Regions from separate parts of the Mesorhizobium sp. WSM4810 genome, predicted to be linked through region 4. Evidence: predicted binding sites of a transcription regulator. Region 4 holds the regulator's gene; each other region holds the start of a gene.
The links. The regulator PhoB, encoded in region 4, activates phosphate uptake and scavenging genes when phosphate is short. The targets are predictions, from matches to a motif close to TGTCATNNANCTGTCAT.
Positions count from the first base shown of each region.

Region 1: the regulator PhoB is predicted to act here: its motif matches at 5,898-5,914, upstream of ugpB (sn-glycerol-3-phosphate ABC transporter substrate-binding protein UgpB).
Region 2: the regulator PhoB is predicted to act here: its motif matches at 5,251-5,267, upstream of phnC (phosphonate ABC transporter ATP-binding protein).
Region 3: the regulator PhoB is predicted to act here: its motif matches at 5,227-5,243, upstream of AC0L3O_RS32300 (RNA degradosome polyphosphate kinase).

Region 1 covers NZ_JBVVQV010000030.1:43,954-51,843, forward strand. Annotated here, with positions in the region: gene AC0L3O_RS29920 (TIGR02302 family protein) at 1-475, opposite strand, end outside; gene AC0L3O_RS29925 (threonine/serine dehydratase) at 649-1,590, opposite strand; gene AC0L3O_RS29930 (ArsR/SmtB family transcription factor) at 1,641-1,943, shown strand; gene lysA (diaminopimelate decarboxylase) at 2,019-3,287, opposite strand; gene AC0L3O_RS29940 (hypothetical protein) at 3,340-3,546, opposite strand; gene argH (argininosuccinate lyase) at 3,615-5,015, opposite strand; gene tlpA (thiol:disulfide interchange protein TlpA) at 5,050-5,736, shown strand; gene ugpB (sn-glycerol-3-phosphate ABC transporter substrate-binding protein UgpB) at 5,977-7,287, shown strand; gene ugpA (sn-glycerol-3-phosphate ABC transporter permease UgpA) at 7,371-7,890, shown strand, end outside.
Region 2 covers NZ_JBVVQV010000008.1:182,847-190,736, reverse strand. Annotated here, with positions in the region: gene AC0L3O_RS14895 (sugar phosphate isomerase/epimerase family protein) at 1-662, shown strand, start outside; gene phnE (phosphonate ABC transporter, permease protein PhnE) at 650-2,200, opposite strand; gene phnE (phosphonate ABC transporter, permease protein PhnE) at 2,205-3,176, opposite strand; gene phnD (phosphonate ABC transporter substrate-binding protein) at 3,252-4,160, opposite strand; gene phnC (phosphonate ABC transporter ATP-binding protein) at 4,323-5,180, opposite strand; gene AC0L3O_RS14870 (DapH/DapD/GlmU-related protein) at 5,433-6,050, opposite strand; gene phnL (phosphonate C-P lyase system protein PhnL) at 6,047-6,754, opposite strand; gene phnK (phosphonate C-P lyase system protein PhnK) at 6,810-7,586, opposite strand; gene AC0L3O_RS14855 (alpha-D-ribose 1-methylphosphonate 5-phosphate C-P-lyase PhnJ) at 7,583-7,890, opposite strand, start outside.
Region 3 covers NZ_JBVVQV010000039.1:13,536-21,425, forward strand. Annotated here, with positions in the region: gene fumC (class II fumarate hydratase) at 1-156, shown strand, start outside; gene AC0L3O_RS32285 (DoxX family protein) at 274-708, shown strand; gene AC0L3O_RS32290 (DoxX family protein) at 860-1,282, shown strand; gene ppx (exopolyphosphatase) at 1,328-2,863, opposite strand; gene AC0L3O_RS32300 (RNA degradosome polyphosphate kinase) at 2,863-5,064, opposite strand; gene AC0L3O_RS32305 (zinc-finger domain-containing protein) at 5,383-5,628, shown strand; gene AC0L3O_RS32310 (FAD-dependent monooxygenase) at 5,644-6,870, shown strand; gene AC0L3O_RS32315 (TIGR02117 family protein) at 7,108-7,794, opposite strand.
Region 4 covers NZ_JBVVQV010000005.1:354,470-362,359, reverse strand. Annotated here, with positions in the region: gene AC0L3O_RS10895 (sugar ABC transporter permease) at 1-55, opposite strand, end outside; gene xylF (D-xylose ABC transporter substrate-binding protein) at 197-1,237, opposite strand; gene AC0L3O_RS10885 (ROK family protein) at 1,502-2,749, shown strand; gene phoB (phosphate regulon transcriptional regulator PhoB) at 3,019-3,708, opposite strand; gene phoU (phosphate signaling complex protein PhoU) at 3,725-4,432, opposite strand; gene pstB (phosphate ABC transporter ATP-binding protein PstB) at 4,468-5,283, opposite strand; gene pstA (phosphate ABC transporter permease PstA) at 5,296-6,909, opposite strand; gene pstC (phosphate ABC transporter permease subunit PstC) at 6,902-7,890, opposite strand, start outside.

The DNA of each region.
Region 1 (7,890 bases), on a different contig from region 4:
GCAGCCCCCACGGGTCGCGCTCCGGCACCCGGGTGCGTGGCAGGTCGCCACCGAGGTTGCCGAGTTTTTCGGCCATGCGTTTCTGGTGCTCGCGCCACAGCGCTTGCGAAAAAATGCTTTCCCTGCCGCTCGGCCGGTCGGTCTGCACCAGCACCGGGCTGTGCAGCAATAAGTTGGCCGCCTCGATTCGCCGATCGATCTCGGCACTGGACGGCACCCGGAAGAAACGCAGGGGATAGAGCGCGACAAGGGCTGCGATGGCGAACACAGCCACAAGACCGATACGCGCCATGTCGGGAAGCAGAAGGAAGAGGCCGAGCCACGAGACGCTGAGGAACAGGCTGGCGACGATGACGAGTGGAAGCAGCAACGGCCAGCCACGCTCGACCGTCATCGAGACCCGCGTCGCCAGCCGGCTCACGGCAAGGCGCCCGGCCAGGCTGCGATCGCTGGTGATGGTGGGTCGTTGCGTCATCGGCCCTTCCTGTTCGGGCGGGATAACCCGAACCTCACAAATCTATCGCACCGGCCCGAAAATCGGATGCGAAGGACTCAAAGTCTTAGATGCACGTCGCTCCAAACATACCAAGAAACACGGCGAAGGCGAGGCAGTTCCCTAAAACGTGAACAGGACTGCCCCCGCTATCGTCAGAATTTAGCCGGATTGGCGTTTGCACCGCAGACCAGCACGGCGACACGCTCGCCCGCAGCCGGCGCGTAGCGGCCCGACAGGATCGCCGCGAAGGCCGCGGCGCCGCCCGGCTCGGAGATGATTCGCACCCGGTCCCAAAGAGCCGTCTGCGCGGCGATGATCTCGTCGTCGCTGACCAGTATGGAACGCTCGACGAAGGCCTCGGCGATCGGAAACATCATTTCGCCGACGCGCTTCGGCGCCAGCGAATCGGCGGCGATGCCCTCAGTCGGCGCATCGACGGGCCGGCCGGCCTCGAAGGCGCGATGAAGCGTCGGCGCGCCCTCCGGCTCGACGGCAATGATCCTGATGCGGCCGGCAAACCAGGCGGCGATGCCGCCGATCAGGCCGCCGCCGCCTACGGCGACCAGCAGCGTGTCGAGTTCAGGCAGGTCGGTCTCGATCTCAAGGCCGAGCGTGCCTTGCCCGATCAGCGTTTCCTCCTGGTTGAACGCATGGATCTGCAGCGCGCCGGACCTTTCGGCAAAGTCTTCGCTGGCGGCCAGCGCTTCGGCATAGCGTGCGCCACCGACGACCAATTCGGCGCCATAGCCGCGGATGCGTTCCAGCTTGGCCGGCGGGCTCACTTCGGGAACGAAGATGGTTGCCTTGTGGCCAAGCCGCATGGCGGCGTAGGCGACCGCGGCACCATGATTGCCGCCCGATGCCGCGACGACGCCAGCCTCGGGAACCGGCCGCTCGAGAAGATTGGTGAAGGCGCCGCGCGCCTTGAACGAGCCGGAATGCTGCAGGCATTCGAGCTTCAGGTCGACGCTAAGAGGCGGGCGGCCGAAATCGGCCATGTCGACGCGCAGCACCGGCGTGTGGCGCACGAAGGGCCGGATGCGCGGCTCCATTGCGGCGATGCGTTCGCGGGTGATGCTATTGCCGTTCAGCATGGTCTGCTCCCAAGGGTTGACATCACTTAGTAACTTAGCAAAATGACTAAATGCAAGAGGTTGATGTCTTCAAGGCGATCGCCAACGAGCGCAGGCTGCAAATCCTCGATTGGCTGAAGGATCCGCGCGCGCATTTTACGCCGCAGACCGATGGCGATCTGGTCGAGGACGGCGTCTGCGCGCTGCTGATTGCGGAAAAGCTGGGGATTACCCAGGCGACGCTCAGCGAGCATATGCGGGTGCTGACCCAGGCTGGCCTTCTGCGCAGCAAGCGTATCAAGCAGTGGACGTTCTATCGCCGCGACGAAGGCAGGATCGCCGAGACCAGGGCGCTGATTCAGCACCGGCTGTAGCGCCGCAGACGATCTATTCTTGTTTGACCATGATCCTTTCCGAAAACCGGTTCTCACTTTTTCGGGATCATGGGTCTATTCAAGCCAATCGGGCAGCGAATCCAGGCCGATCAGCTCGTCATAGGTCTGGCGCCGGCGCACGACATGGAAACGGTCGCCGTCGACCAGCACTTCAGGCACCAGCGGCCTGGTGTTGTAGGTGCCGGCCTGCACCGCGCCATAGGCGCCGGCGGTGGCGACGGCGATCAGGTCGCCGGCCTTCAGCCGCGGCAGGTCGCGGTCGAGGCCGAGATAATCGCCGGTCTCGCAGACCGGGCCGACCACGTCGACCGTCATGCGCGGCGCCGCGGCCGGCTGCTGCACCACCGGCTTGATGTCATGGAAGGCGTCATAGAGCGTCGGCCGGATCAGATCATTCATCGCGGCGTCGACGACCAGGAAATTCCTGGCGTCGCCCTCCTTCACGAAGATCACCTGGGAGACCAGGATGCCGGCATTGCCTGATATCAGCCGGCCCGGCTCGAACATCACCTTCAGCCCGAGCTTGGCGACGTGCTTCTTGACGATCTGAGCATAAGCGTCCGGCAGGGGAGGCGGGCTGTTGTCGACGCGGTAGGGAATGCCGAGGCCGCCGCCGAGGTCGATATGCTCGATGGCGTGCCCGTCGGCGCGCAGCACGCCGACCAACTCCACCAGCAGCGCAAAGGCGTCGTCGAAGGGCTGCAACTCGGTGATCTGGCTGCCGATATGAGTGTCGATGCCGGTGACCTTGATGCCAGGCAGCTCAGCTGCGCGGGCATAGACCTTTCGCGCCTTCTGCCAGGGAATGCCGAACTTGTTCTCGGCCCTGCCGGTGGAGATCTTCTTGTGGGTCTTGGCGTCGACATCCGGATTGATGCGCAGCGAGATCGACGCGACCTTACCCAGCGCCGTGGTGCGGGCCGACAGCAATTCAAGTTCCGGCTCGGATTCGACGTTGAAGCACAAAATGCCGGCCGAGAGCGCAAAATCCATTTCGCGCGCGGTCTTGCCAACGCCGGAAAACAGGATCTTGCTGGCTGGAATGCCGGCGGCCAGCGCGCGTCGCAATTCGCCTTCCGAGACCACGTCGGCGCCGGCGCCGAGTTTTGCCAGGATTTTTAGCACCGCCTGGTTGGAATTCGCCTTCATGGCGTAGCAGACCAGCGCGTCGAGCCCGGCAAAGGCCTGCGCAAACACGCGGAAATGCCTGGTCAGCGTCGCCGTCGAATAGCAATAGAACGGCGTGCCGACGCTTGCGGCGATCTCTGATATCGCCACGTCCTCGGCATGCAGCACGCCGTCGCGGTAGTCGAAATGGTTCACGAGAGTGGTTCCGGAAGTTGGAGCACGATGAGATCGGCCGATCTCATCGGCTCTAGATCAACGGATCGAGAATGAATTTTTTGTCCTCGACCGGTTTTTCCGGCTCCGGCGGCACCGGCTGCTCGGCCTTTTGTGCGTCCTTGCGTGCCTGCACGGCCGCCTCATACGGCGTGTCGAGCCCGGCTTTCCTGCCGCACGCCGTAACGGTCGCCAGCGCCGCCAGCAGCGTCAGCGTCACCAAAATCCTGCTTGCGGTCATTGATCCATCCGTCCGAAACTTTTGCCCGCCGCTTTTAGCCGAGTTTATCCGGCATTGCACCCCGGCAATCACGCCCTGCCGATGTGCTTTTTCCAGTAGCGGATCTGCTTCCTCACTTCCGACGGCGCGGTGCCGCCGAAGCTCGTGCGGCTCTTTACCGAATTCTGCACGGCGAGCACCGAAAACACGTCCGCCGTGATGCCGGGGTGAATGGACTGCAAGTCTTCCAGCGGCAGCCTGTCGAGCCCGATCTTCCTTGCTTCGGCCAGCGCCACGGCGCGGCCGGTGACGTGGTGCGCCTCGCGGAACGGCAGACCGAGGCTGCGCACCAGCCAGTCGGCGAGATCGGTCGCGGTCGCATAGCCTGACCCGGCGGCCTTCTTCATGGCGGCGGCATTCACCGTCATGTCGCGCACCATGCCGGTCATCGCCGCCAGCATCAGGTCGAGCGTCTCGGCGACGTCGAACACGGATTCCTTGTCTTCCTGCATGTCCTTGCCGTAGGTCAGCGGCATGCCCTTCATGACAGTCAGCAGGCCGACCAGATGGCCGGTGACGCGGCCGGTCTTGCCGCGCACCAGCTCGGCGGCGTCGGGGTTCTTCTTCTGCGGCATGATCGAGGAGCCGGTGGAGAATGAGTCCGACAGCCTGACGAAGCCGAATTGCGGCGTCGACCAGATGATGATTTCTTCGGCCAGCCGCGACAGATGCGTCGCGCAGATCGCCGCCAGCCCCAAAAACTCGAGCGCGAAATCGCGGTCCGAAACGCTGTCTAGGGAATTGCGCATCGGCTCACGGAAGCCGAGCGCCCTGGCCGTCTGGTGCCGGTCGATCGGAAAGCTGGTGCCGGCAAGCGCGGCCGCACCGAGCGGGCTTTCGTCCATCCGTTCGATAGCGTCGCGAACACGCGACAGGTCGCGCGAGAACATCTCGACATAGGCCATGCAGTGATGGCCGAAGGTTACCGGCTGAGCCGCCTGCATGTGGGTGAAGCCCGGCATCACCGTTGCCGCATGCTCCTCGGCCCGCTCCAGGAACGCCGTGATCAGACCCTTCAGCGCCTCGGCGACGCGAAAGCACTCGTCCTTGACCCATAGCCTGAGATCGACCGCCACCTGGTCGTTGCGCGAACGGGCGGTATGCAGGCGGCCGGCAGCCGGGCCGATCAGCTCGGCAAGGCGGGCCTCGACATTCATGTGGATGTCTTCCAGCCTGGTCGAGAACTCGAACGTGCCGGCTTCGATCTCTGCCAGGATCGTGTTCAGCCCGTGAGCGATTTTTTCTTGGTCGGCCGCCGAAATAATGCCGGTTTGCGCCAGCATCTCGCTGTGGGCGATCGAGCCTCTGATGTCCTGCGCGTAGAGTTTGCGGTCGAACGAGATCGACGCGTTGATCGCTTCCATGATCGCGGCCGGACCCGAGGCAAAACGTCCGCCCCACATCTGGTTGCTGGCCTTCTTGTCGCTCATCGCTATAACCCGTGCTCCGGAGCAGTTTTAAAAAATGGCAGACGGCAATCGATTTTTCCCGGCCCCGCGCCTCATCCTCGCCGCTTTGGTGGCAGGCGTGCTGGCCGGCGCGGTCGCGGTATATGTCAGCGAAAGCGGTTCTGGCAACAACGCCCCCGCTCAAGTCGCGGTTGGCGACAGCAAGGACGATGTCGCCTGCGCCGCCAAGGCCGACCGCGCCAAGACGGTCGCGGCGGCTGCCACCGGCCAGGTTGCAGCACTTTTGCCGGCCGATCCGCCGCAATCGCTGAAGGGCCTTGCCTTCAACAGCCCCGACGGCAAGCCGATGACGCTCGCCGACCATGCCGGCAAGACGGTGCTGCTCAATCTGTGGGCGACATGGTGCGCGCCCTGCCGCGCCGAAATGCCGGCGCTCGACGCGCTGCAGAACGAAATGGGCAGCGATGCCTTCGAGGTCGTCGCGGTCAATGTCGATGCCGGCGACGACAGCAAGCCGAAGAAGTTCCTCGAGGAGACCGGCGTCGAGGCGCTCGGCTACTACCGCGATTCGACGATGGCGCTGTTCAACGATCTCAAGACACGCGGCCTGGCGCTCGGCCTGCCGGTCACCATGCTGATCGACGGTGAAGGCTGCCTGATTGCCCACATGAACGGCCCGGCAGAATGGTCGAGCCCCGACGCCAAGCGGCTGGTCGAGACGGCGCTCGGCAAGTCGGACTAATGCATGTCGCGCAAAGTGCGCTCTTTAGGAGGCGCCGACGATTGCCGGTCGTCGTCGTTGTTCGATTGGTAAGCCGGCTTTTCAATTGCTTTCCATCGGCTCTCATCTCGAAGCGCACGCCACTTTAAGTGGAAATCAAGTTCATCGGCCTGCAACAAAACCGTTGTCCAATTGTCACGGGCGGCACATATTGGCATTGCGAGAGTGCCCCTTTCGCCAATGACAAACGGGAGATGAAACATGAAGTTCTTCGGCTTCGCGGCCGGTGTCGCCGCCACCTTGACCCTGCTTTCCACCACATCCGCCTTCGCCGTCACGCAGATCAGCTGGTGGCACGCCATGACCGGCGCCAACGCCGAGGTCGTCGGCAAGATCTCCAAGGATTTCAACGCCAGCCAGAGCGACTATGAACTGGTTCCGGTGTTCAAGGGCACCTATCCGGAGACGCTGAATGCCGGCATCGCCGCCTTCCGCGCCGGCCAGGCGCCCGATATCCTCCAGGTGTTCGACGTCGGCACCGGCGTGATGATGGCGGCCGAGGGCGCGATCAAGCCGGTGGCCGAGGTGATGACCGGTGCCGGGATGACCTTCGACAAGAGCCAGTATCTGCCCGGTATCGTCGGCTATTATTCGAAGCCGGACGGCACCATGCTGTCCTTCCCCTACAACTCCTCCTCGCCGATCCTTTACTACAACAAGGATATCTTCCAGAAGGCCGCCCTCGACGTGAACAATCCGCCCAAGACCTGGAACGAGGTGTGGGAAGCCGCCAAGAAGATCAAGACGAGCGGCGCCGCCCCTTGTGGCTATACCTCGACCTGGCTGACCTGGATCCATCTGGAGAATTTCGCGGCGTGGAATGATGTGTCGTGGGCGACCCAGCAGAACGGCCTGGCCGGCGGCGATGTCGAACTCAAGATCAACGCGCCGATTTTTGTCAACCACTTCCAGGCGCTCGCGGATCTCGCCAAGGACGGCACCTTCAAATATGGCGGGCGCACCTCCGAAGCCAAGCAGATCTTCCTCGCCGGCGAATGCGGCATCTTCACCGAATCGTCGGGCGGCCTCGGCGACATCGTCAAGTCCGGCATGAACTACGGCATCGGCCAGCTTCCCTACGACAGCGACGCCAAGGGCGCACCGCAGAACACCACGCCGGGCGGCGCCAGCCTGTGGGTGTTCGGCGCCAAGTCGGACGAGCAATACAAGGGTGTCGCGGCGTTCTTCGCCTACCTGTCCAAGACCGATGTGCAGGAATATCTGCACCAGAAGTCAGGATACCTGCCGGTGACGCTTGCTGCCTACGAGGCGACCAAGAAATCGGGCTTCTATGACAAGAACCCCGGCCGTGAGACACCCATCCTGCAAATGACTGGCAAGGCGCCGACCGACAACTCGAAGGGCGTGCGCCTGCCGAACCTGCCGCAGGTGCGCGATATCCAGAACGAGGAGTTCGAGAAGATGCTGGCCGGCCAGCAAACCGCTCAGCAGGCGCTTGACAACGCGGTTACGCGCGGCAACGCCGCAATCAAGGAAGCGCTGGAGAACTGACGAGATTATCTCGGTTGGTGTCGGTTTGAATATCGCCCACGCGAGTTCGCGTGGGCGTCCCCGAGATAGCGAAGGAAATCAGCCTGTCTCCCCGCGTCGTCTTTCCCAACAAGATCCTGCCCTACCTGCTGGTGGCGCCACAACTCGCCATAACACTGGTTTTCTTCTACTGGCCGGCCGGTCAGGCGCTTTACCAGTCGATGCTCAGACAGGATCCGTTCGGGCTGAGGACCAGGTTTGTCTGGTTTGCCAATTTCCGCAAGGTGCTGGCCGATCCTGCCTACCTCAATTCGATCAAGGTCACCGTGGTGTTCTCGCTTGCGACCGCGATCGTCGCGATGTGCGTGGCCCTGCTGCTTGCGGTCATGGCCGAGAAGGCGGTGCGCGGCAAAGGCCTCTACCGCACCCTGTTGATTTGGCCCTATGCCGTGGCGCCGGCGATTGCCGGCATGCTGTGGCTTTTTCTGTTCAATCCTTCAATCGGCTCGTTGGCCTATTTGCTGCGAAGCCTCGGCATCGCCTGGGACCCGCTGCTCAACGGCACCCACGCCATGATCCTGCTGGTGTCGGCGGCTGCCTGGAAGCAGATCAGTTACAATTTCC
Region 2 (7,890 bases), on a different contig from region 4:
CGGCCGATGCCTCGACGCGCAAAGCCGGCATCGACTATATGAAATGGGCGATCGACTGCACACAAGCGCTTGGCGCCAAAACGCTGAGCGGCCCGCTGCATTCGACGCTCGGCGCCTTCTCCGGCAGTGGGCCGACGGCGGCGGAGAAAAAGCGCTCCGTCGCCTCGCAACGCGCCATCGGCGATCATGCCGGCAACAAAAACGTCACCATCGGGCTGGAGGCGCTCAACCGCTTCGAATGCTATCTGCTCAACACAATGGACGATCTGTCGGAGCATGTCGACGCAATCGACCGGCCGCACATCAAGGCGATGTACGACACTTTCCATGCCAATATTGAAGAGACGGACGCGATCGGCGCCTATTCGCGCAACCGCAAGAATGTCGTCCATATCCATATTTCGGAGAATGATCGCGGCGTGCCGGGGCGCGGCCACATTCCGTGGCAAGAGACGTTTTCGGCCATCCGCAAGAGCGGCTATGACGACTGGCTGACGATCGAGGCCTTCGGCCGCTCGCTGAAAGATTTGGCGGCGGCTACCAAGGTCTGGCGCGATTTTTCGGAAAGCACGGAAGCCGTCTACCGCGACGGCTACAAGCACATCAAGAGCGGCTGGAAAAAGGCTGGTGCCTGGACGCAGCCTTCCTCTCAGGCGATCTGAGCTGCCGGCGGGCGGGCGGAAACGCGCCGCTCATCATTGCTGTTTGCGACGGTCCCCATCAGCTTGCGGCGGAGGTAGCTGGAGATGCTGTCGAAGATAAAAACGACAAGCAGGATCAGCAGAACCATGTAGAAAACATTGGCCCAGTTGGTGTTGGTGCGCATGGCCTCCCACAATTTCAGGCCGATGCCGCCGGCGCCGACAGCGCCTATGATCGTCGCTGACCGGGTGTTGGATTCCCAGAAATAAAGGGATTGGCTGAGGAATACCGGCAGAACCTGGGGCAGCACGCCGTAGCGCTGCACCATTGCCGGGGTGGCGCCGACCGAGCGGATGCCCTCGCGCTGCTTGTCGTCGATGTTCTCCAGCGCCTCGGAATAAAGTTTGCCCAAGGTTCCGGTGTCGGTGAAGAAGATAGCCGACATGCCGGCCAGCGGCCCAGGACCAAAGCCGCGCGTAAAAAACAGCGCCCAGATCAGCATGTCGACCGAGCGCAGGAAATCGAAAAAGCGCTTTGTCACCTGGTTGGCTATGCGGCTCGGCGTGACGTTGCGCGCAGCCAGGAAGGCGAGCGGAAAGGCAACGATCGAGGCCAGCACGGTGCCGACAAAAGCCATGACGATGGTCTGCAAGAGTTTCAGCCAGACGTCGCCGTGCTGCCACTCGGCGTTGTTCAAAATGTTGTCCCAGGCGAGCGCCGCGTTTGACCGCGACGGGTCGATGCGAGCCCCGGCGACGATCAGTGAAGCGACCTCGCTGAACGGCTTTCCCCAGAATGGCGAGTTCGTGTCGAACACGAAATTGGCCCAGCCGAAGAAACGTCGCCAGGCGACTACCTCGTCGTTCTGCACCTCAGCACGGCCGAGAAATCCGAACGAGACATAGGCTGTCGAGCCTGGCCTGCGTTGCTCGATCCAGTCGGGCAGCGGTATGCGCGGTGTCACAGAACTGCCCTTGGCGATGTCAAAGACGACGGTTTCGGCGCCGCGCGTCACGGTGACCAGGTTTGGCGTGACGGCGATCTGGCCATTGCCAAGGGTGACGGTCGCCGCCACGACGGCGTTTTCGCGCACCGTTTCAGGCACCGCAGGAGCGGATTGGCCCGACGGGGCGGCCGGGTTCTCGGCAGTTGGCGCGCCAGGCGCCATGAACGAATCATGCGACGACTTGTTGGTCGCGATCGCCGGTGCCGGCGCTGTCTCGACCTGCCGCTCGATGACGGCCATCTGCTTGGCCACCCAGTCGGGATCTGGATTGGATCCCAGCTTGGAGAAGCGGGAGTAGTCGATTGTCAGATGATTGTCCTTGAATTCGATGTCGGGCCGGATTTCGTAAGACACCCAGTCGGCGAGATAAGCGCCGGCAAGGTTCCAGTTCGCCTTTTCGAGAACGGCGGCGACCGACAAGAACCACGAACAATAGAAGGTGTAGAGAATGCAAAGAAGCATGCCGATCGGAGTGGCGTAGCGCTTCCACAGCGAGCGCCGGAACGCGTCCGGATGGCGAGCGGCGACGTCGTTGATTGCGGCGGCGTTCATCGCGTTACTCTCCGCCGTATGCGAACGCCTGGCGGCCGACAAGACGATGTCTCAGCCATGCCGAAAGCTGGTCGACGGCGACGATCGTGCAGAACAGCAGGAAGACGATGGCGATGGTCTTGGCCTCATGGCCTCGGCCGATCGAAAGACGCAGGGATTCGCCGATGCCGCCGGCGCCGACGGCGCCGAGAATGGTCGAAGCGCGCACATTGATCTCGAAGCGGAGCAGGAAATAGCTGATGAAGTTGGGCAGGACCTGGGGCACGATGCCGAACCACACCCGCTCGACCCAATTGGCGCCCACGGCGCGCAAGCCTTCCTCAGGTTTCATGTCGGCATTTTCGACGACTTCGAAGAACATTTTTCCGAGCGCGCCGACGGTATGGATGCTGACCGCAATGATCGCAGGAATCGGCCCTAGCGAGAAAATCGCCAGAAAAAAGCCGGCAATGACAATTTCCGGAAAGGCGCGGACAATTTCAAGGAAGCGGCGGGTAGCGAAACGGACCCAGCGGCTGGCCGTGATATTGCCTGCAGCGAAGAAGCAGAGCAGGAAACCGAATGTGGCGCCCACCAGCGTCGAAAACAGGGCGATGTTCAGCGTCTCGATCATCCGGTGGAAATACTCCGGAATGTAGATGCCCTGGGTCAGGTAGACCCGGCCTTCCGGGTAGTCGAACTTGAGGCTGCCGTCGTCATAGGGGGACGGCAGGTCGAACAGCGCACGCGCCGGGTCGAACCAGTCGCGCGGCTTCAACTCGGCGAAAAAGTCGGCGACGTAGGGAAGGCGGTCGAAGAACTTTCCGGCGTTGGTTTCGTTGGCGAACCAGAGCGAGCCGGAGAGTGCAAGAAACAGGAAAACCAGGCCGCCGATCGTGTAAAGGCGCCGGCGGGCGGCAAGATCGCGCCAGTGCCGCTCGACGGTGGCTCCCTCCGGTAAAAGCGCGGGCGCGCGGTAAATTTCGGTCGCACTCATCGATAGATCCCCGGCCCCTGATGCGGCAACGCCGCCGGCGGCACATGGCCCCGGCGGCGTTGTGGCAGTTTGTTTCTACGAGCCGATCTTCGCCTTACGGGCGTCGATGATCGGCTGGTAGAATTCCGGGGTAACCGGCGAATAGCCCTTGTAATCGCCGCCTTGAATTGCCGAGAAACAGGCCGGATCGGTTTCCGGAAGCTTGGTCAGGAAATCGGTGATCTTCTGCCTGGTGCCGGCGTCGATCGACGTACGCAATACCAGCGGGCCGTTCGGGATCAGGGGCGACTGCCACAGTTCGACGAGGTCATCCATCTTGAGGACGCCCTTGTCGACCATCTTGCGCAGATTGCCCGAGCTGTAGCCGTCGTTGAAGTCGCCGACGCCGGAGGCCCAGGTGGTGCCGGCATCGAACGTGCCCTTCAGGACTTCAAGGACAAGCTGTTCATGGCCGCCGCCGAAACCGGTCGACGCGAAGTAGCTCTTCACATCCATGCCGATGTCCTTGGGCAGTGACGTGACCGGGATCAGGTAACCAGAAGTCGAATCGGGATCGGCGAAACCGAGTTTCTTGCCCTTCATGTCGGCGAGCGTCTTGATGCCGGAATCAGCTCGGGCGACCATGACCGCACGGTAGCCGGTCGAACCGTCGGTCTGGATCGTGGTCAGGACCGGTTGAACCGCGTCCTTGTTTTCGAGATAGACTTTGGCGTAAGCGGAAGCGCCGAGCTCGGCAAAGTCGAGCGTGCCGCCGAGCAGGCCCTGAATGACGCCGTCATAGTCGGCGGCCGGGAACAAGGAAACTTTCTCGACGCCAAGGACTTCCTTGATGTGGTCGGCGAAGCACTGGTAGTTGCGCAGACGGTCGGCCTCGTTCTCGCCGCCCAGAATGCCGACGCGGAATTCCTTCAGGTCCTGTGCCTGGACCGCGCCCATCGCCATGGCGAGGATGGAAACGGCACCGAAAAGTATTTTTCTAAACATTTCGCGTCTCTCCTGTTGGTTCCGGCGTCGCGCCGGAAGCGTTCGAATCTTGACAGCGCCTTTTTTACGCCCGGCCTTGATGCGGACTGGCGGTCCAGGCGCTCTTTCGTCGTCTGCTTTCGTATACTCGTATACCGATATCCACTCGCCGGGATCTTGGAGCTAATAGCCAGGAAATGCCGGCTCGAGCGGTCCGGCGGATGCGGCGATTTTTTGCTTGACGGCGACGCTGGTCGAGGTGATCGCCTCGGAGATTTCGCCGCCTTTGCTGTCGGCGCCATAGACCATGCGCACGGCCTCGCGATTGAGCTCTTCGGGCGGACCGTCGAACACCACCTTGCCGGCGGCCATGCCGATTATGCGGTTGCAATACGTGCGCGCAGTATCCAGCGTGTGCAGATTGGTGACGACGGTAAGGCCCTCGCGCAGATTGATGTCCTGCAGCGAATCCATCACCACCTTGGCATTGAGCGGATCGAGCGAGGCGATCGGCTCGTCGGCGAGGATGACTTTCGGCTGCTGCATCATGGCGCGGGCAATCGCGACGCGCTGCTGCTGGCCGCCGGACAAGGTGCCGGCTGGCTGCAGCGCCGTGCGGGCGATGTCGAGGCGTTCGAGCGCCGCGATTGCCTCGGCCCGTTCCTCACGGGAGAAGACACCGAGCAGATTGACAATTGTCGAGCGGTGATTGAGCCGGCCGAGCAGCACATTGGTCAGCACGTCAAGGCGCGGCACCAGGTTGAATTGCTGAAAGATCATGGCGCAGTCGCGCTGCCAGCGCCTGAGCAGCGAGCCGCGCAGGCTGGAGACTTCGGCGCCGTCAAAGAAAATCGAGCCCTGGCTCGGATCGATGAGGCGGTTGATCATGCGCAAAAGCGTCGACTTGCCGGCGCCCGAGCGGCCGATGATGCCGACCATCTGGCCGTGCGGGATCGAGATGTCGACGTTGCTGACGGCGGTGTTCCTGCCAAACCGACGGGTGACGCCGCGGATTTCGAGCGTGGCTGAGGTTGCTGACATAGGCAAGTTCCAGTCCAGTCGCGTTTCGAAGGTCTGTTAGCCTTGGCTAGCGCAGCCGCGTGAAACCGCGGTGTCGGATTGATGTCAGTTTTGTTACCGTCCACAGCCTGGAAGGGGGCGAGCCGGCGGACCCGGTTCGATCAAGTGAATGGTGAATGGTGAATGGTGAATGGTGAATGGTGAATGGTGAATGGTGAATGGTGAATGGTGACAAGAACGGCTTCCCTGCCGCCATTCACTATTCACCATTCACTAGCCGCCGTATTTTTCCAGAAATGCTTCCGCCGAAAGCGCGCGAAAATCGTCGAGCGCGGCGCGCAGGCGGGCGTGGTCCCAATCCCACCAGGCAAGTGCCCGATAGCGTTCCGCCGTGCGGCGGTCGAAGCGTTCGCGGATCGGTTTGGCCGGCACGCCGCCGACGATGGTGTAGGGCGCGAAGTCCTTCGACACCACGGCGCCGGCGCCGACCGCCGCACCGTCGCCGACGCTGACGCCGGGCAGGATGGTCGAGCCGTGGCCAAGCCAGGTGTCGTGGCCGATGGTGACCCGTTTGGCGCGGCGCTGGGCAAAGAATTCGCTCTCGTGCTCGGCGTCGTCCCAATAGTCAGAGGCGCGATAGGTGAAATGGTGTAGCGTCGGCCGCCAGGTCGGATGGTTGGTGGCGTTGATGCGCACACTGGCGGCGATGTTGGCGAATTTGCCGATCGTCGCGCACCAGGCGCTGCAGTCCTGCATCATGTAGGAATAGTCGCCGAGCGTACTTTCCGAAAGCCGGCAGCGTTCGGCGATCTCGGTCCAGCGGCCGAGCGTCGAGTTGTCGACTTCCGCCGTCTCGTGGACAAGCGGCGTTTCCGACAGTTTTCTGGTCATGCGGCGATTTTCCCGGCGGCAAAAGCGGTCACGTCGATGACGCGGTCGGCCACCGCCTCGCGCACGTCGTGGTCGTGGAAAATGCCAAGCAGGGCGACGCCGGCCGCCTTCTTGGCCGCGATCAGCGCAATCACCACGTCGCGGTTGCTGGCGTCGAGCGAAGCCGTCGGCTCGTCGAGCAGCAGGATCGGGTGCTCGGTGATGAAGCCGCGTGCGATGTTGACGCGCTGCTGCTCGCCGCCGGAAAAGGTCGCCGGCGGCAATGCCCAGAGTTTTTCCGGCAGGTTGAGCTGCGCCAGCAAGGCGCGCGCCTTGTTGCACGCAACCTCACGGTCCTCGCCGCGCTCGACCAGCGGTTCGGCGACGACATCCAGCGCCGAGACGCGCGGCACTGTGCGCAGGAACTGGCTGACATAGCCGATCGTGAGGCGGCGCACGGCAAGCACGGTGAGTGGGCTGGCCGTCGCCAGATCGATGAGCCCGTCCTCGTGCTGGACGATGATCTGGCCTGCGTCGACGGCATAGTTGCCGTAGAGCATCTTCAGGATCGAGCTCTTGCCGGCGCCGGAGGGGCCGCCGAGCACGGCACATTCGCCGCTCCTGATCGAGAACGACACGCCGGCGACGACCGGCAGTTTGATGCCGTCGCGCAGATGCATGGTGAAGCTCTTGGCGACATCGGAGACGACGAGCGGGGTTGCCATCAGAAAATTCTCCGATCGTCGTTCGTTTGCGGGCCAGCACCCGGAACAATCATCTTCACACCTGCAATATCGAAGAAACGAGAAGCTGGGTGTAGGGCGCGCGGGGATCGTCAAGCACGCGGTCGGTGAGGCCGCTTTCGACGACGCGGCCGTCCTTCATCACCATCATGCGTTGCGACAGCAGACGCGCCACCGCAAGGTCGTGGGTGACGACGATCGCCGCCAGGCCGAGATCGGTGACCAGGCCGCGCAACAGGTCGAGCAGGCGCGCCTGCACCGAAACGTCGAGGCCGCCGGTCGGCTCGTCCATGAACACCAGCCGCGGCCCGGTGACGAGGTTGCGGGCGATCTGCAGGCGCTGGCGCATGCCGCCGGAAAAGGCGCGCGGTTCGTCGTCGATACGGTCCCCGTCGATCTCCACGCGCGACAGCCAGTCGACGGCGGTGGCGCGGATATTGCCATAGTGGCGGTCGCCGACCGCCATCAGCCGCTCGCCGACATTGGCGCCGGCCGACACCGTCATGCGCAGCCCGTCGGCGGGGTTCTGATGGACAAAACCCCAGTCGGTGCGCATCAGGAAGCGGCGCTCGGCCTCGCTCATGCGGTAAAGCTCGCGGAGCTGGCCGTCGCGCATGCGGTAGCTGGCGGTGCCGGAACTCGGCAGCAATCTGGTCGACAGGCAGTTGAGCAGCGTCGTCTTGCCGGATCCGGATTCGCCGACCACTGCCAGCACCTCGCCCGGCCACAGGTCGAAGCTGACGTTCTCGCAACCAATGCGCGAGCCGTAGAACTTGGACAGCGCGGAAACGCGCAGCAGCGGTTCGTCGGTCATTGCGCCGGCTCCATCGTCTCGGGCGCAAGGTGGCCGCGATGGCCTTGCTCGCGCCGCTTCTCGCAATGGTCGGTATCGGAGCAGACGAACATGTGGCCGCCATGGTCGTCGAGGATGACCTCGTCGAGATAGACGTTTTCGGCCGCGCACAGTGCGCAGGGTTGGTCGAAGGTCTGCACCTCGAACGGATGGTCCTCGAAGTCGAGGCTGATCACGTCGGTGAAAGGCGGCAGCGCATAGATGCGCTTTTCGCGGCCGGCGCCGAACAGTTGCAGAGCCGGCGAACGGTGCATTTTCGGGTTAT
Region 3 (7,890 bases), on a different contig from region 4:
GCGCCGACCATCGGCTACGACAACGCCGCCAAGATCGCCAAGACCGCTCACAAGAACGGCACAACCTTGCGTGAGGAAGCGCTTGCCACCGGGCTGGTCAGCGAAGCCGACTACGACCGCCTGGTTCGGCCGGAGGAGATGACGCATCCGGGATGATCTTGCGCTGATCGCTTTACTGCGGTGAACAATCTGTAACCAAATCTGCATCTTTGGTGAACAGTCGCCCTGCTCTATGTGGATGGGCACCACAACCCCTCCCGGAGAGAGCCCATCATGTCCACCAACACGTCCGTTGCCGGTTCCGGCACCGTTTCGAACGCCGCTTCCAACGCCTCAGGCACCATCCTGCTCGGCCGTATCCTGCTTTCGGTCATCTTCGTGCTTTCCGGTTTCGGCAAGCTCACTGCGATCGCCGGCACCGCCGGTTACTTCGACAGCATGGGTCTGCCGATGCCGACCGTGACGGCGATTGTCGTCGGTCTGCTCGAGCTGCTCGGCGGCCTCGCCATCCTCATTGGCTTTCAGACCCGGATCACCGCCTGGGTGCTGGCAATCTTCACCGTCGCCACGGGATTGGTCGCCCACACCGGCTGGGCCGATCAGATGCAGATGATCAGCTTCATGAAGAACCTGGCGATTGCCGGCGGCTTCCTCGTACTGGCTTCCTCGGGCGCCGGCGCCTATTCGGTCGACGCCAAGCGCGGCTGAAGCAGTCCAGGAACCACTTGCAGCAAGGGGCGCGGAATTTTCCGCGTCCCTTTTTCGTTGTCGGTTTATGCCCGTCGATCAGCCGGCCGGACTTTCTGCTAGGATGAGGTGTCGGGGTGAAGCCAACCGCCGCCGACGTCGGAGGTGACCAATGCCCCGCAATGCGCTGCTTCTGCTTTCGCGGCTGCTGCTCGCCGCTCTATTCGTTCCGTCCGGCTTTCACGCGCTTACCGACATTGCCGGCACATCGGGGTATTTTTCCGGCCTTGGCCTGCCGCTGCCGACACTCGCAGCCTGGGCGACGGGCCTGTTCGAAATGATCGCCGGACTGCTCATCCTCGTCGGCCTCAAGACGCCGATCGTGGCGCTCCTGCTTGCCGCTTTCTGCATCGCGGCAGGCTTCATCGGCCACTATGGCCAGGGCGGCGACGATCCGACGCTGACCTTCATGCATTCGCAGATGCTGATGAAGGACATCGCGCTATCGGGCGGTTTTCTGGCGCTGGCAATGGCAGGCGCCGGCGCCTACTCGATCGACGGACGGATGCTTCGGATCGGCGCTGAAACGACTTGACCGACACAAGCTGCCGGATTGAGCCGAATACTTGACTGACCCAGATTACTTGGCTGGCATAGTGGGGCCGCCCTCGACCGCAAGCACCAGCCGGCGATTGGTGACCCTCGCCAGTTGCGCCAGTCGTCCGGCCGGCCGCTCGCCGTAAAGATCGGCCAGCGACGCCGGCAGCACCAGCGCCAGCACGCCATTGCCGCGCCTCTCCCATTTCAGCCGCGGCATGACCCCAGGCATTGCCGCCGTCAGCAGGTAGACGACGCGCATCACCGCGGCCAGCACACGGGCGCGCTCGATATAGCGCGGCGTCGCCAGCGCCTTGATTTCCGGCGCAATCGATTCGTTGAAGATGCCCTCATGACGGTAGGCGTTGGCCAGCGCCAGGAAGGCGCGGCCGGGATGGTCGACACCGATGAAGGAGGCGTGGGCAATGATGTTGAGCGATTGCTTGCCCCGGTATTCGGGATGCGCGCGCCAGCCGATGTCGGCAAGCAGGCAGGCGGCCTGGCGGTAGCGCGCCTCGTCGACCGTCTCTTCGATGCCGAAGGCGGCGAAGGTCTTGCCCGTCCACTCGACAAGCTCATGCGCGTGGGTGACCGAGCGCGAACGCAGCCGGGCGAGTTCTTCCGAGGCCGAGATCAGCGGATCCGCCTTCTGCTCGGCTTTATCGAGCAGCGAATAGAGAAAGCCCTCGCGCACGCCAAGTGCCGAGACGATGATCCTGGACGGCTGCATCGCCGCCATGATCTCCTGCAGCACGATGGCGCCATAAGGCAGCAGCGAGCGGCGGTTCTTCGAGACGCCTTCGATACCCCTTATCTTCTCGATCTCGCCCTTGGCGACTTGCTTGAGGAAGTTCGCAGCGCTGTCGATGCCGATCTCGTAATGATGCATGACACTCAGCGGATAGCTGGTCATTTCCATGTACAGCCGGGCGAGGTTTCGCCAGGTGCCGCCGACCGCATAGAACGGCCTGCCCTGCCCGCCTTTCAGCAGCTTTGCCTTCGCGAGCTCGTCGCGCGCTATCTTTGCCGCCTGGGCCAGCGAGTTCTTGGCCATGTCCTGCAGGCGCAGGCCGCCCAGCGGCAGCGTGATGCCGTCGCCGATTGCCTCGCCATCGACGTCGACCAGTTCGAGGCTGCCGCCGCCGAGGTCGCCGGCGATGCCGTTGGCCGGGTGGAAGCCGGAAATGACGCCAAGCGCGGAATAGTGGGCTTCCTGGCGCCCGCTCAGGACCTGGACCTCGGTCTTGAGCACATCTTCGGCGCGGTGGATGAAATCGGGGCCGTTGACCGCCTCGCGGGCGGCGGCGGTCGCCAGCACATACATATGCTCGGCGCCGGCCTGCTCGGACAGCGCACGGAAACGCCGAAACTCCTCCATCGAACGGGTCACCGCCTCGGGATCGAGCTTTCCGGTCGAGACGATGCCGCGACCGAGGCCGGCCAGCATCTTTTCGTTGAACAGCGTGGTTGGCGAGCGCGCCAGCCCCTCATAGACGACAAGCCGGATCGAGTTCGACCCGATGTCGATGATGGACAGCGGTCGGCGGTCCTGAAGCCGGCCCTGGGACGTTGAAATCATCAGCCGGTCGCTGCGGCGTTTTTCTTGCGGCGCTTGAACTGCGCGATGCGCTTGGGCGCATGCGATTTCAGCGCATCGCCGCGTCCGGAGAGGCTCGGATTGGTCATGAAATATTCCTGCGCGTTGAACGGTTCCTCGCCCTCCTCGAGCGTGGCGCGCCGGGAGGTTCCGTCAGCCAATACGTCGAAACTTTGCTGGTTGTCCATGATGTTGCCCAGCATGATCTGACCGAGGACTTGTTCATGCACCGTTGGATTGGTGATCGGCACCATGGTTTCGACGCGGCGGTCGAGATTGCGCGGCATCAAATCGGCCGATGAGATGTAGACGATCGCCCCGTCCGACGGCAGTCCATGGCCGTTGCCGAAACAATAGATTCGGCTGTGTTCGAGGAAGCGGCCGACGATCGACTTGACCCTTATGTTTTCCGACAGGCCCGGCACTTGGGGCCTCAGGCAGCAGATGCCGCGCACGACGAGATCGATCTCGACGCCGGCGCGGCTGGCGTCATAGAGCGCGTCGATGATGATCGGGTCGACCAGCGAATTCATCTTCATCCAGATGCGGGCCGGCCTGCCCTCCAGCGCATGGCCAATCTCGTCCGAAATGTGCTTGAGGATGCGCTTGCGCAGCGTGAACGGCGAGATGGCCAGCCGCATCTCCTCGGCCGGCTCGGCGTAGCCGGTGATAAAATTGAACAGCTGAGCGACATCGCGGGCGATTGTCGGAGCGGTGGTGAAGAAGGACAAGTCGGTGTAGATGCGCGCGGTGACCGGATGGTAGTTGCCGGTGCCGAGATGCACATAGTTGCGCAGCTTGCCGTCCTCGCGCCGCACCACCAGCGACATTTTCGCGTGGGTCTTCAGTTCGAGGAAGCCGAACACGACCTGAACGCCGGCGCGCTCGAGGTCGCGCGCCCAGCGGATGTTGGCTTCCTCGTCGAAACGCGCCTTGAGCTCGACCAGCGCGGTCACCGACTTGCCGGCCTCCGCCGCGTCGACCAAAGCGCGCACGATCGGGCTGTCGTTCGAGGTGCGATAGAGCGTCTGCTTGATCGCCACCACTTCCGGATCGGCCATCGCCTGGCGCAGGAACTGCACCACCACGTCGAAGGATTCGTAGGGGTGATGAACGATGATGTCCTTCTCGCGGATGGCGGCGAAACAGTCGCCGCCGTGCTCGCGGATGCGTTCGGGAAAGCGCGGATTGTAAGGCTTGAATTTGAGATCGTCGCGGGCGATGGCGACGATCTCGGAAATCTGGCTGAGCGCCAGCGGACCGGTGAGCACGCTGATCCGGCTCGACGAGACGCCAAGCTCGCCGGCGACGAACTCGCGCAGTTCGGCCGGCATCAGCTTGTCGAATTCGATGCGGATGACCGAGCCGCGACGACGCCGTTTCAGCGCCGTCTCGAACAGGCGCACGAGATCCTCGGACTCCTCCTCGACCTCGATGTCACTGTCGCGGATGATGCGGAACGTACCGGAGCCCTTGACCTCGTAGCCGGGGAACAGCTTGCCGATATAGAGGCCGACCGCTTCTTCCAGCGGAATGAAGCGGACATGATGCTTGCGGTCAGGCAAGCGGATGAAGCGCTTCAGCGCCACCGGCAGACGCAACAGCGCGCTCATCTCCTCGCCATTCCTGCGTTGGCGCAGTTGCAGCGCCATCGAGAAGCCGAGATTGGGAATGAACGGGAACGGATGCGCCGGGTCGATCGACAGCGGTGTGAGCACCGGAAACACCTGCTCCTGGAAATGATCCTCGAGCCAGGTCTTCTCGTCCTTGGTCAGCCCATCGCGGCTGATGCTCTCGATGCCTTCCTTGTCGAGCAGCAGTATCAGAGCGGATAGGCTGTTCTGCTGGTCCTCCTGCAGGCGCTCGACCTCGCGCAGCAATTGTTCCAGCTGTTGTTCGGGGGTGCGGCCGTCCGCGCTCTTCAGCGTGATGCCTTCGCGAACCTGGCCGGCGAGGCCGGCGACACGGACCATGAAGAACTCGTCGAGATTGGCGGCCGAAATCGACAGGAAGCGGACCCGCTCGAGCAGCGGATGGTTGGCGTTCAGCGATTCTTCGAGGACGCGGCGGTTGAATTGCAGCCAGGAAAACTCGCGGTTGACGAAGCGGTCCGGATTGCCGCCCTCTGGGCTCGCCACCTCGACAGTGGTGAATTCGCTCTGCACCGGCTTTAGTTCGTTCATGGTTCCTGCTCGTTTCGCACCCGCTGGCCACAGCGTCGCGCGTCGTTGCGGACGCGCAAAAGGACGCTCCCACCACTTAAGCTACGCATGATCCCCAGCAAAACCGAATTCGGTTTCGGGGCCATGCCTTAACCGGCTTAGCTTATCCTGTGACAGGCTTTTACGACAGTTTGATTTCATCGATCTTGCAAAGAGACTGCTTATGATCCAGATGCAATCCACGTACAGCGCGGCGCGTCCTTTGGACGCGCAAAGGACGCGGTGGAATTATGATTTTGCACATGATCCGGGGTCATGCGGCAAATATAGGAGACGACGATGGCAGGCGGTTCCATTCCCCATTTCCAGAACGATGCGGGCTATCCGGCAATCGACATCGGCGTCAAGGAATTCATGTGCACCGGCGCTAACCCGCCCTTCGACCATCCGCATGTGTTTCTCGACATGGGCGACGACAATGAAAAGGTCTGCCCCTATTGCTCCACGCTTTTTCGCTATTCGCCAAAGCTGAAGGCGACGGAAACACAGCCTGCCGGATGCCTCTATATCCACCAGGCCGCCTGACGCGCACGCCATCCGATGGACGACACCCGGTCCCGGCAGGTCGTTATCGCCGGAGCCGGCGTCGCCGGACTGACCGCGGCACTGGCGTTTTCCGAGCGCGGCTATCTGGTGCGGCTGTTCGAACAGGCGCCGCGCCTCGAAGCGGCCGGTGCCGGCATCCAGCTCTCACCCAACGCGACGCGCATCCTTCGCCAGCTCGGCGTGCTCGACCGGCTGTTGCCGGCGGCGGTGCGGCCGGAGGCGGTCGTGCTCAAGGACGCCGCCACGCTGCGTGAGCTGGCGCGGGTGCCGCTTGGCGAAGCGGCCGAAAGGCGCTGGCAGGCGCCTTATCTCGTCGCTCATCGGGCTGACCTGCAAGATGCACTGAAGGCGCGCCTTGCCGAACGGCCGGACATCAGTCTCGTCACTGGCGCGCGCGTCGGCGGCATCGCCACAGGACCGCGCCATGCCACGGCAACAGTCGAGATTGCCGGCAAGACAGTCGAAGCCGGCGGCTTTCTGCTGATCGGCGCCGACGGCGTCTGGTCGGCGATCCGGGCTTTTGGCGGGTTTGCGGCCAAAAGCCGGTTTTCGGGCGAGCTTGCCTGGCGCGCTACGATCAGTGCAGACAGTGTCGCAGGAGAAGCCCTTGCGGCGGTCGGCGCCGCCAATTGCGTGACCACCTTCCTGCATCCCGGCTTCCACCTCGTCGCCTATCCGGTCAGCAACGGCACGGCGTTCAACCTGGCTGCCTTCACCAGGGGCGAGATCATGGCCGAGCGCTGGTCGGGCCACGCCGACCCCAATATCCTCCTCGGCGCCATGCGTGGCACGGCGGCAGCACTGGCCCGGCTTGCCGAGGATGCCGGCCCGTGGGCTGCGTGGCCGATCCATACGGTAGACCAGGCACAGCCATGGACGACGCCCGCCGGCATCGCGCTGATCGGCGATGCGGCGCATGCGATGACGCCGTTCGCGGCGCAGGGGGCGGCGATGGCGATCGAGGATGCCGCAACCCTTGCCGGCTTTGTCGCCGCCTCACCCGCCGATCCCTGGGGCGCGCTTGCCGCCTGGGAGAAGATGCGGCGGCCGCGTGTCGCCAAGGTCGCCCGCCGCGGTGCCGTCAACCGGCTCGCCTGGCATGCAGCGGGGCCGGTGGCCGTCGCGCGCAACCTGTTCCTGAAGTGGCGCTCGCCGGAAAAGCTCGCGGCCGATCTCGACTGGCTCTATGGCTGGCGGCCGCCGGATGGCGATCGGCAATGAAAGCTCGACCGGTTGGCAGGACAGCGCCCCCTTCTGTCCTGCCCTCTTTGCCAAAAACTTGGCATCTCCCCCACTTGGGGGGAGATCGGCCGTCACCTCGGCTTTTGCCAATCTCCAACGTTGCAGGATGAAGCGCGGCGCCGAAACTGAATATCTCCCTCCTTGGGCCTCCTTGTGGGAGAGATGTCCGGCAGGACAGAGAGGGCGCGCCGGATGAGGCGCTGATTACCCGGAGCATCAATTATAAATCCGCATCGACAGGTCGAGTGAGGCCGGCAGTGGATTCCACCAGCCTGTCCGCAGGCCGGCGATACGCAGAGCCGCCGCTGTCCAGGTGTTGCAGCCAACCAGCGCATTGAAATGGCCGTTGGCTTCGTAGAAGCGGTCGAACTTGGAATAAGCGGCATTCTCGATCAGGATCGGACCGTTCGGCCCTTGCTGGAAACTCGCCGCGATGAAGTCGAGCAGCGCTGCAAAACGCTGCTCGCTGATGTCGAAGCCGGCGACGTCGGGGTGCGGCTCGACAATGTTGCCGGCGACATCGACATGCATCACCGATGCGTCCAATGTCAGCGCCTTCATCACCGGCGCCGCCTTCAGTTCCGACCAGGTCGGCGTCTCCAGATAGAAGGCGCGGCCTCCCCAGCCGAAGACGATGTAGCGGACCCCAGCCATGTCGGCCGGAAGGCCGCCACCGACCAGGAAATGGAAGCGCTTGCGCACGTCGTCATCGACCGGGATGGCGATATCTGTGTGGATCGGATTTTTCAGCACCAGGACGTGCCTGGTGGCGGCGGGATCGGCGGCGGCCGCCGGCAAGAGCGGCCGTGGAATGAATGTGCCCAGAACCACGGCAAGCACGATTGCCACCACCAGAATGGCGAGAAAACGCCCAAGCTTTTTCACGAGGGACGGCTTTTTCATGAGGGACGGCCTCGCAATCGGGGCGCAATCGCCTGCTGACGGCTCAGACGCAAAAGAGCCCGGCAGGGTTTCGGCCGGGCTCTTTTGATTCGCGTG
Region 4 (7,890 bases):
GCTCGGATTCACGCGCCCGATCAGCAACCGGCGTGTTGGAAGTCGTGTCGGTCATGATGTCCTCCCACCGTTGCCGTCTGCCGCGGATGCCGGAAGCAGCTTAGAAATTACCCGCGAGACGCGGAAAAACAACTCTTTTGAAAAAAACGCCGCGGCGTGAAGCCGCGGCGTTTCAGGTTTTTTTGGCGAAGGCGGATCAGTTGCAGACCGGGACGGTGCCCGCCGCCACGCCGGCGCAGACCTCTTCCTGCTTGATCCAGCCGGCGTCGATGACGACGTTGAGATTGTCCTTGGTGATGGCAACCGGCGTCAGGAACAGCGACTTGACGACATTGCCGCCCGGCGTGGTGAAATCCTTGACGCCGGCAATGTCTGTCATCGGCTTGCCGTCGGCCAGCTGCGAGGCGATCTCGGCGGCGTTCTTGCCGAGCTCGCGCGCGTCTTTCCACACCGATACGGTCTGTGTGCCGAGCGCGATACGGTTCAGCGCGGCATGGTCGCCGTCCTGGCCCGAAACCGGGACGGATCCGGCCAGGCCTTGCGCCGTCAGCGCCGCGACGACGCCACCGGCGGTGCCGTCATTGGCGGCAACCACCGCATCGACCTTGTTGTCGTTGGCGGTCAGGAACTGTTCCATGTTCTTCTGGGCGTTGGCGGGAAGCCAGCCGTCCGTATAAGCCTCGCCGACATTCTTGATCTTGCCGCTGTCGATGGCATCCTTGAGCACTTCCATGGAACCGGCGAACAGGAAATCGGCATTAGGGTCGGCGCCCGAGCCCTTGATGAAGACGTAATTGCCTTCCGGCGCCACCTTGAACACTTCGCGGGCCTGCATGCGGCCGACTTCCTGGTTGTCGAAGGTCAGATAGAAGACGTCCTTGTTCTCGATCAGCCGGTCATAGCCGACGACCGGAATGCCTTCGTCCAGCGCCTTCTGCACCGCCGGACCGATGGCCGAGGCATCCTGCGCAAGGATGATCAGCGCGTTGGCGCCCTGCGAGATCAGGCTTTCGACGTCGGTCAGCTGCTTGCCTGGATTGGACTGTGCGTCAGCGGAGATATATTTGTCGCCGTCGGCCTCGATCGCCGCCTTCATGGCGGCTTCGTCGGTCTTCCAACGCTCTTCCTGGAAGTTCGACCACGAAACGCCAATGACCTTGTCCTTGGCCTGCGCGGCCGACGCGAGCGTCAGCGACATGGCGACCCCCGCCAGAATGGCGGCTGCGAATCTCTTCATGATATTCCTCCCTGCGCCGCGTAGGGCGCGACCAACTGGCCCGAAGGCCGGCACAAAGGCTCTATTTTTTCGAGCCTCGAAAAAATACTGGTCCAACGCCGAAGCACTGTCAACACCAATTCTGATGGATTTTGACGTCCTGTCGGGCTTTTTTTCGAGGCTCGGAATAAATAATGACAGCCCCTTCTGCTTCTGCCAGTATTTGTCCGGCATACCGACGGCTTCCGATTCATGAGCGGCCGCGGCAATGAGGAGGAAAAAAAAATGTCGGTGGGAATCCGTCATGACGATCTGCGCCGGCGCAACCGGGCGATGGTGATTTCGGCCGTGCGCCGGGCAGGCCAGCCGTCGCGGACCGAGATCGCCGCGACCACCGGCCTCAGCCATTCGACCATATCGGCGATCTCTGCCGACCTGATCCAGGAAGGCATCCTGGCCGAGAGCAAGGCGAGCGAGACGGTTTCGTTGAAACGCGGCCGGCCGCAGGTCGGCCTCAGCCTCAATCCGCAAGCCGCTGCGGTGTTGGCCGTCGTGTTGTCGCTGAATTTCCTGTCGGTCGCCGTCATCAATTATGCCGGGCAAGTGGTCGCCGAGGAACAGCGCCGGCTGGACACGCTGACCATGTCGCGTGACGCGCTGATCGACGAATGTGTCGCCATCGTCCGGCGCCGGCTCGAAGATCCCGACCTCGATGTCCAAAGCGTCGCCCGCATCGCGCTGGCGATCCAGGGCATCACCGATTCCCACGCGCGCGCCATGTTGTGGTCGCCGATCACGCCGCAGACGAACATCGCCTTCGCCGACATTCTGGAACGCGAGTTCGGCATCCCTGCCATCATGGAGAACGACTGCAACATGATGGCCGTGGCGCTGCGCTGGCGCCACCCGGATCGCTACCGCGACGATTTCATCGCCATCCTGCTCTCGCACGGCATCGGTATGGGGCTGGTGCTGAAGGGCGAGCTGTTCACCGGCACCCACTCCTCAGGCGGCGAATTCGGCCACATGATCCATCGGCCGGGCGGCGCGCTTTGCCGCTGCGGGCGGCGCGGCTGCGTCGAGGCTTATGCCGGCAACTACGCCATCTGGCGCAACGCAAGGCTGTTGAGCGAGAACGCCGAGCCGGTCGCCGATGTCAGCGACGCCGACATGCGGGCCTTGGCGGCCCGGGCGCGCGAGATGGACGGACCGGAGCGCGAAGCCTACCGCAAGGCCGGCGAGGCGCTCGGCTTCGGGCTCGGCAGCCTGTTTGCGCTGATCGATCCGGCGCCGGTGGCCATGGTCGGCGCCAGCGCTGCCGCCTTCGACCTGATCGAGCCGGCCCTGCGCGAGGCCATCGCCCAGACCGCCGGCGGCCAGCATTCGGGTTCGATTTCCTTCGACACCGAGCCGAACGAGCTGCCGCTGATCCGCGAAGGTTGCGCCATGCGGGCGCTAAGCTTCGTCGACCAGGAGATTTTCGCGCCGAGCATCCAGGCACGAGCCGGCTCGGTCGGAAAGAACGTGGCTTGAAGGATTCCCGGGTCGCGACTTGGGGTGTGTTGAGATTCAGGTCAGGCCGAGTCGAGAATGGTGGGTTCCGAGAACCGGAGCGGAGCGTACTTTTGGGTACGTGAGCCCGCGCATGACCCCGAAATCGAGATCGATTTCGGAAAGGTCGTGCGCAAAATCAAAGTTCTACAGCGTCCTTTGCGTGCCCAACAGGGCGCGCGGCGCTGTAGGTAAGCGCAGGAAGCCGCCGTTCGCAGGCCGGCATCACCTGAATATCAGCACATCCCTAGCTAGTCTTCCCTGATCGCATAGCCGGCGCCGCGGATGGTGCGGATGACATCGGGCATGCGACCATTGTTGACCGCCTTGCGCAACCGGCCGACATGGACGTCCACCGTGCGCTCGTCGATGTAGATCGTCTCGCCCCAGACATTGTCGAGCAACTGACTGCGCGAGAAGACCCGGCCCGGGTGGCGCATCATGAATTCGAGCAGCCGGAATTCGGTCGGCCCGAGCCGGATCTCGCTCTTCTTGCGATAGACCCGGTGCGATTCACGATCGAGCATGATGTCGCCGACCTTGAGCACGCTGGACAGCACTTCCGGCTTGGCGCGGCGCAGCAGCGCCTTGACCCTGGCCATGAATTCCGGTGTCGAGAACGGCTTGACCAGATAGTCGTCGGCTCCGGTCGAAAGGCCGCGCACCCGGTCGCTCTCCTCGCCGCGCGCGGTCAGCATGATGATCGGCAGCCGCTCGGTTTCGGGGCGCACCCGAAGGCGCCGGCAAAGCTCGATGCCGGAAACCGCCGGCACCATCCAGTCGAGCACCAAAAGATCGGGCACGTTTTCCTGCAGCCGGATTTCGGCCTCGTCGCCGCGCGTCACCACCTCGACCTGATAGCCTTCGGATTCAAGATTGTAACGGAGGAGGACGCCCAGCGGCTCTTCATCCTCCACCACCATGATGCGCGGCGCGATCATCGGCCGGTCACTCCTGTCATGTCGCCGGCGCCGACATCGTCGTTTCGTCGAGCTTCGGGCGATCCGCCGGCAATTGCTGCCCGGTCACGACAAAGTAGGCGTTTTCGGCGATGTTGGTGACGTGATCGCCGATACGCTCGAGATTCTTGGCGCAGAACAGAAGGTGCGTGCAGGCGGTGATGTTGCGCGGATCCTCCATCATGTAGGTCAGGAGCTCGCGAAAAACCGCCGTGTATTTCACGTCGATCTTCTGGTCGTCGGCGCGCAGTTCCTTCAACGCGCCGGCATCGCGCGACACATAGTGCTCGACCACGCCGCGCAGCTGCACAAGAACGAGGTCCGCCATCGCGTCGATACCGTGCGACAGATTACGCGGCGTCGCGCTCTGCCCGACTGCGCTGACCCGCTTGGCTATGTTCTTGGCCAGATCGCCGATGCGCTCGAGATCGCCCGCCATGCGGATTGCGCCAACCACGGCGCGCAGATCCTGCGCCATCGGCTGCCGCTTGGCGATCAGCGTGATGGCGCTGTCATCGAGTTCGCGCTGCCGCGCATCCATGATGGCGTCGTCCGAGACGACGCGCTGCGCCATCGCATTGTCCGACGCAAGCAACGCGCGGATCGAGGCCGCGACCATTGCGGCGGCGAGCTCGTCCATGTCGCGGATCAGCCGGTCGATGTGCTCCAGTTCCTCGTCGAAAGATGCGACGGTGTGTTCACCCATGGTGCTGTCCTCGTGTTCGAAATTCGCCGGACCGCTCAGCCGAACCGGCCGGTGATGTAGTCCTGGGTGCGCTTGTCGTCGGGGTTGGTGAACATCTTGTCGGTCGCGCCCTCCTCGACCAGATAGCCGAGATGGAACATCGCCGTGCGTTGCGACACGCGCGCCGCCTGCTGCATCGAATGGGTGACGATGACGATCGTATAGTTCTGGCGCAGTTCGTCGATCAGTTCCTCGACGCGGGCGGTGGCGATCGGATCGAGCGCCGAACAGGGCTCGTCCATCAGGATCACTTCCGGCGACACCGCGATGGCGCGCGCGATGCACAGGCGCTGCTGCTGTCCGCCGGACAGTCCGGTACCCGACTCGAGCAGGCGATCCTTGACCTCGTTGAACAGGCCGGCCTTCTTCAGGCTCGATTCGACGATGCCGTCCAACTCGGCCTTGCTCCTGGCCAGGCCGTGGATGCGCGGACCGTAGGCGACGTTTTCGTAGATCGACTTCGGAAACGGATTCGGCTTCTGGAATACCATGCCGACGCGAGCTCGCAGCTCGACGACATCGATTTTCGGATCGTAGACGTCCTCGCCGTCGAGCGTGATCTTGCCGCTCACCCGCGCGATATCGATGGTGTCGTTCATTCGGTTCAGGCAACGCAGGAACGTCGACTTGCCGCAGCCCGATGGCCCGATCAACGCCGTCACCTGATGCTCGCGGACATCGAGATCGACGTCGAACAGAGCTCGCTTCTCGCCGTAGTGAACAGAGACCTTTTCGCCCTTCATCTTGATCGAAGGGGCGTTGGTTGCGCTGCTCAGTTTCTGCTCGACGCCGGCTTCCGTCATGATGTTCATATCCTCTACTCCTTACCAGCGCCGCTCGAAGCGCCTGCGCAGTATCACCGCGATGGCGTTCATGATGACCAAAAACACCAGCAAAATCAAAATCGCCGCCGAAGTCTTCTGCTGGAACCCCGCTTCCGGGAAATCCGCCCACATGAAAATCTGCACCGGCAGGATCGTCGCGGGATCGGTGAAGCCGCCGGGAATGTCGACGATGAAGGCGACCATGCCGATCATCAGCAACGGCGCGGTTTCGCCGAGCGCATGCGCCATTCCGAGGATGGTGCCGGTCATGATGCCCGGCATCGCCAGTGGCAGGACGTGATGGAATACGGTCTGGACCTTGGACGCTCCGATGCCAAGCGCCGCCTCGCGGATCGAAGGCGGCACGGCGCGCAGCGAAGCGCGCGAGGCGATAATGATGATCGGCAGGGTCATCAGCGCCAGCACCATGCCGCCGACCACCGGGGCTGAGCGCGGCATGCCGAAGAAATTCAGGAATACGGCAAGTCCAAGCAGGCCGAAGACGATCGAAGGCACCGCCGCCAGATTGTTGATATTCACTTCGATCATCGTCGTCAGCCGGTTCTTGGGCGCAAATTCCTCAAGATAGATCGCCGCTGAAACGCCGATCGGGAAGGCGATTGCGAGGGTTACGATCATGGTCAGGAACGATCCGACGACCGCGCCCCAGACACCAGCCAATTCCGGCTCGCGGCTTGCGCCGGTGAAGAAGAAGATCGAGTTGAACCGGCTTTCGATCAGGCCGGCGCTCTTCAGCGTGTCGAGCCAGACGATCACCTTGTCCGAAATCTTTCGCGATGCTTCCGGCGTCTCGATGACGCGCAGGAATGCCTGGCCGCTCGCGGCGGGCGCCGTGCTGTCCAGCGCCTCGATCACCGTGCCTTTTGCGATCACCGTGCCGTTGGCCGCAGACGACAGCGAGGTCAGCTTGACCGTGCCGCCATTGAACGCGACCAGCAGCGACGACGCGCCGCTCGTCAGCGTAAACATGCCGTTTTCGCCCTCGGTCGCACCATGGCCGCGCGCCAGCGCCAGCATGGCATCGTCGCCGAAGGTCAGATCGATGTCGCCGCTGGTTTCCGAAGGCGTGACGCTTGTCGAAATCGCTTCGTCCGAACCGACGTCGGCAAGCAAACCCTTGAGATAGAGGTCGGCAAAATCGTCAACTGGAACCGCATAGTCCACCGTTCCTCCGAGCATCCCCGGATCAGCCGCAATATCCTTGCGCAGGAACACGCCTGTGCCGGTGGAAATCAGCCCGCGCAGCAGGCGCTTGTCCTGGCGGCTCTTCACATCCGGAAATTTTGCCGTAAGCGCTTCCTGAGCGATGGCGTCGTAGTTCACTTCGTCGAGTTTCGCCGGGTCGACCTTGGCCGCTGAAAGATCGATCGGCAGCGTCACATAGTTCTGCCGCAGCGCCGGAATCGCCTGCGTGACGATCGTCGACAGGAGCAGCACAAGGAACAAGCCGGCCAACGCGACAGCTGCGGCGCCGAGCCATTTGAACCATTTTTCCGTGCGGTAGCGGCCCTTCAGCCGCGCCTTCGCGGCATCGTCGGTATGAACGCTGACCGGCCGTCCGACGGCGCCGAATGACGAGATCGCATCAGTCATATTGCTCTCGGTATTTCTGGACGACGCGCAAAGCGACGATGTTGAGGGTAAGCGTGATGCAGAACAGCACCAGGCCGAGTGCGAAGGCTGCAAGCGTCTTGGCGCTGTCGAACTCCTGGTCGCCCACAAGCAGTGTCACGATCTGCACGGTCACGGTGGTGACCGCTTCGAGCGGATTTGCCGTGAGGTTTGCCGCCAGCCCCGCCGCCATGACTACGATCATCGTTTCGCCGATTGCGCGGCTGACGGCAAGCAGCATTGCCGAAACGATGCCCGGAAGGGCAGCGGGAAGGACCACCTTGCGGATGGTTTCCGACTTGGTCGCGCCGAGGCCCGCGGAACCGTCTCTCAGGGATTGCGGAACGGCGTTGATCACATCGTCGGAAAGCGAGGAAACGAAGGGAATGATCATGATACCCATGACCACGCCTGCGGCGAGCGCGGATTCAGACGCGACGTTGAGGCCCAGGCTTTCGCCGATACCGCGGAAGTAGGGCGCAACCGTCAGCGCGGCGAAGAAGCCGTAGACGACGGTCGGAATGCCGGCGAGGATTTCCAGAACCGGCTTTGCGACCGCGCGGACGCTTTTGGAGGCGTAATCCGAAAGGTAGATCGCAGCCATCAGCCCGATAGGCGCAGCCACCAGCATGGCGATGAAGGTGATGAGCAACGTGCCGGCAAAGAGCGGCACCATGCCAAAAATGTTCTCGTTGACCGCCCCGGCCTCCGCTCCCGCGCCGGTGAAGGCGCTCTGCGGCGACCAATGCGTGCCGAACAGGAACTTGTAGAACGGCACCTGTTGGAAGAACCGCAGCGACTCGAAGATCAGCGACAGGACGATGCCGATCGTCGTCAGGATCGCGACCACCGAACAGGCGATCAAGAATGCGCGAAGAACGCGCTCGACCACGTGGCGCGCCCGGTAGGCCTGTGCGATGCGTGAATAGGCCCAGTAAAATCCGGACGCGGAAAGCACGAGCG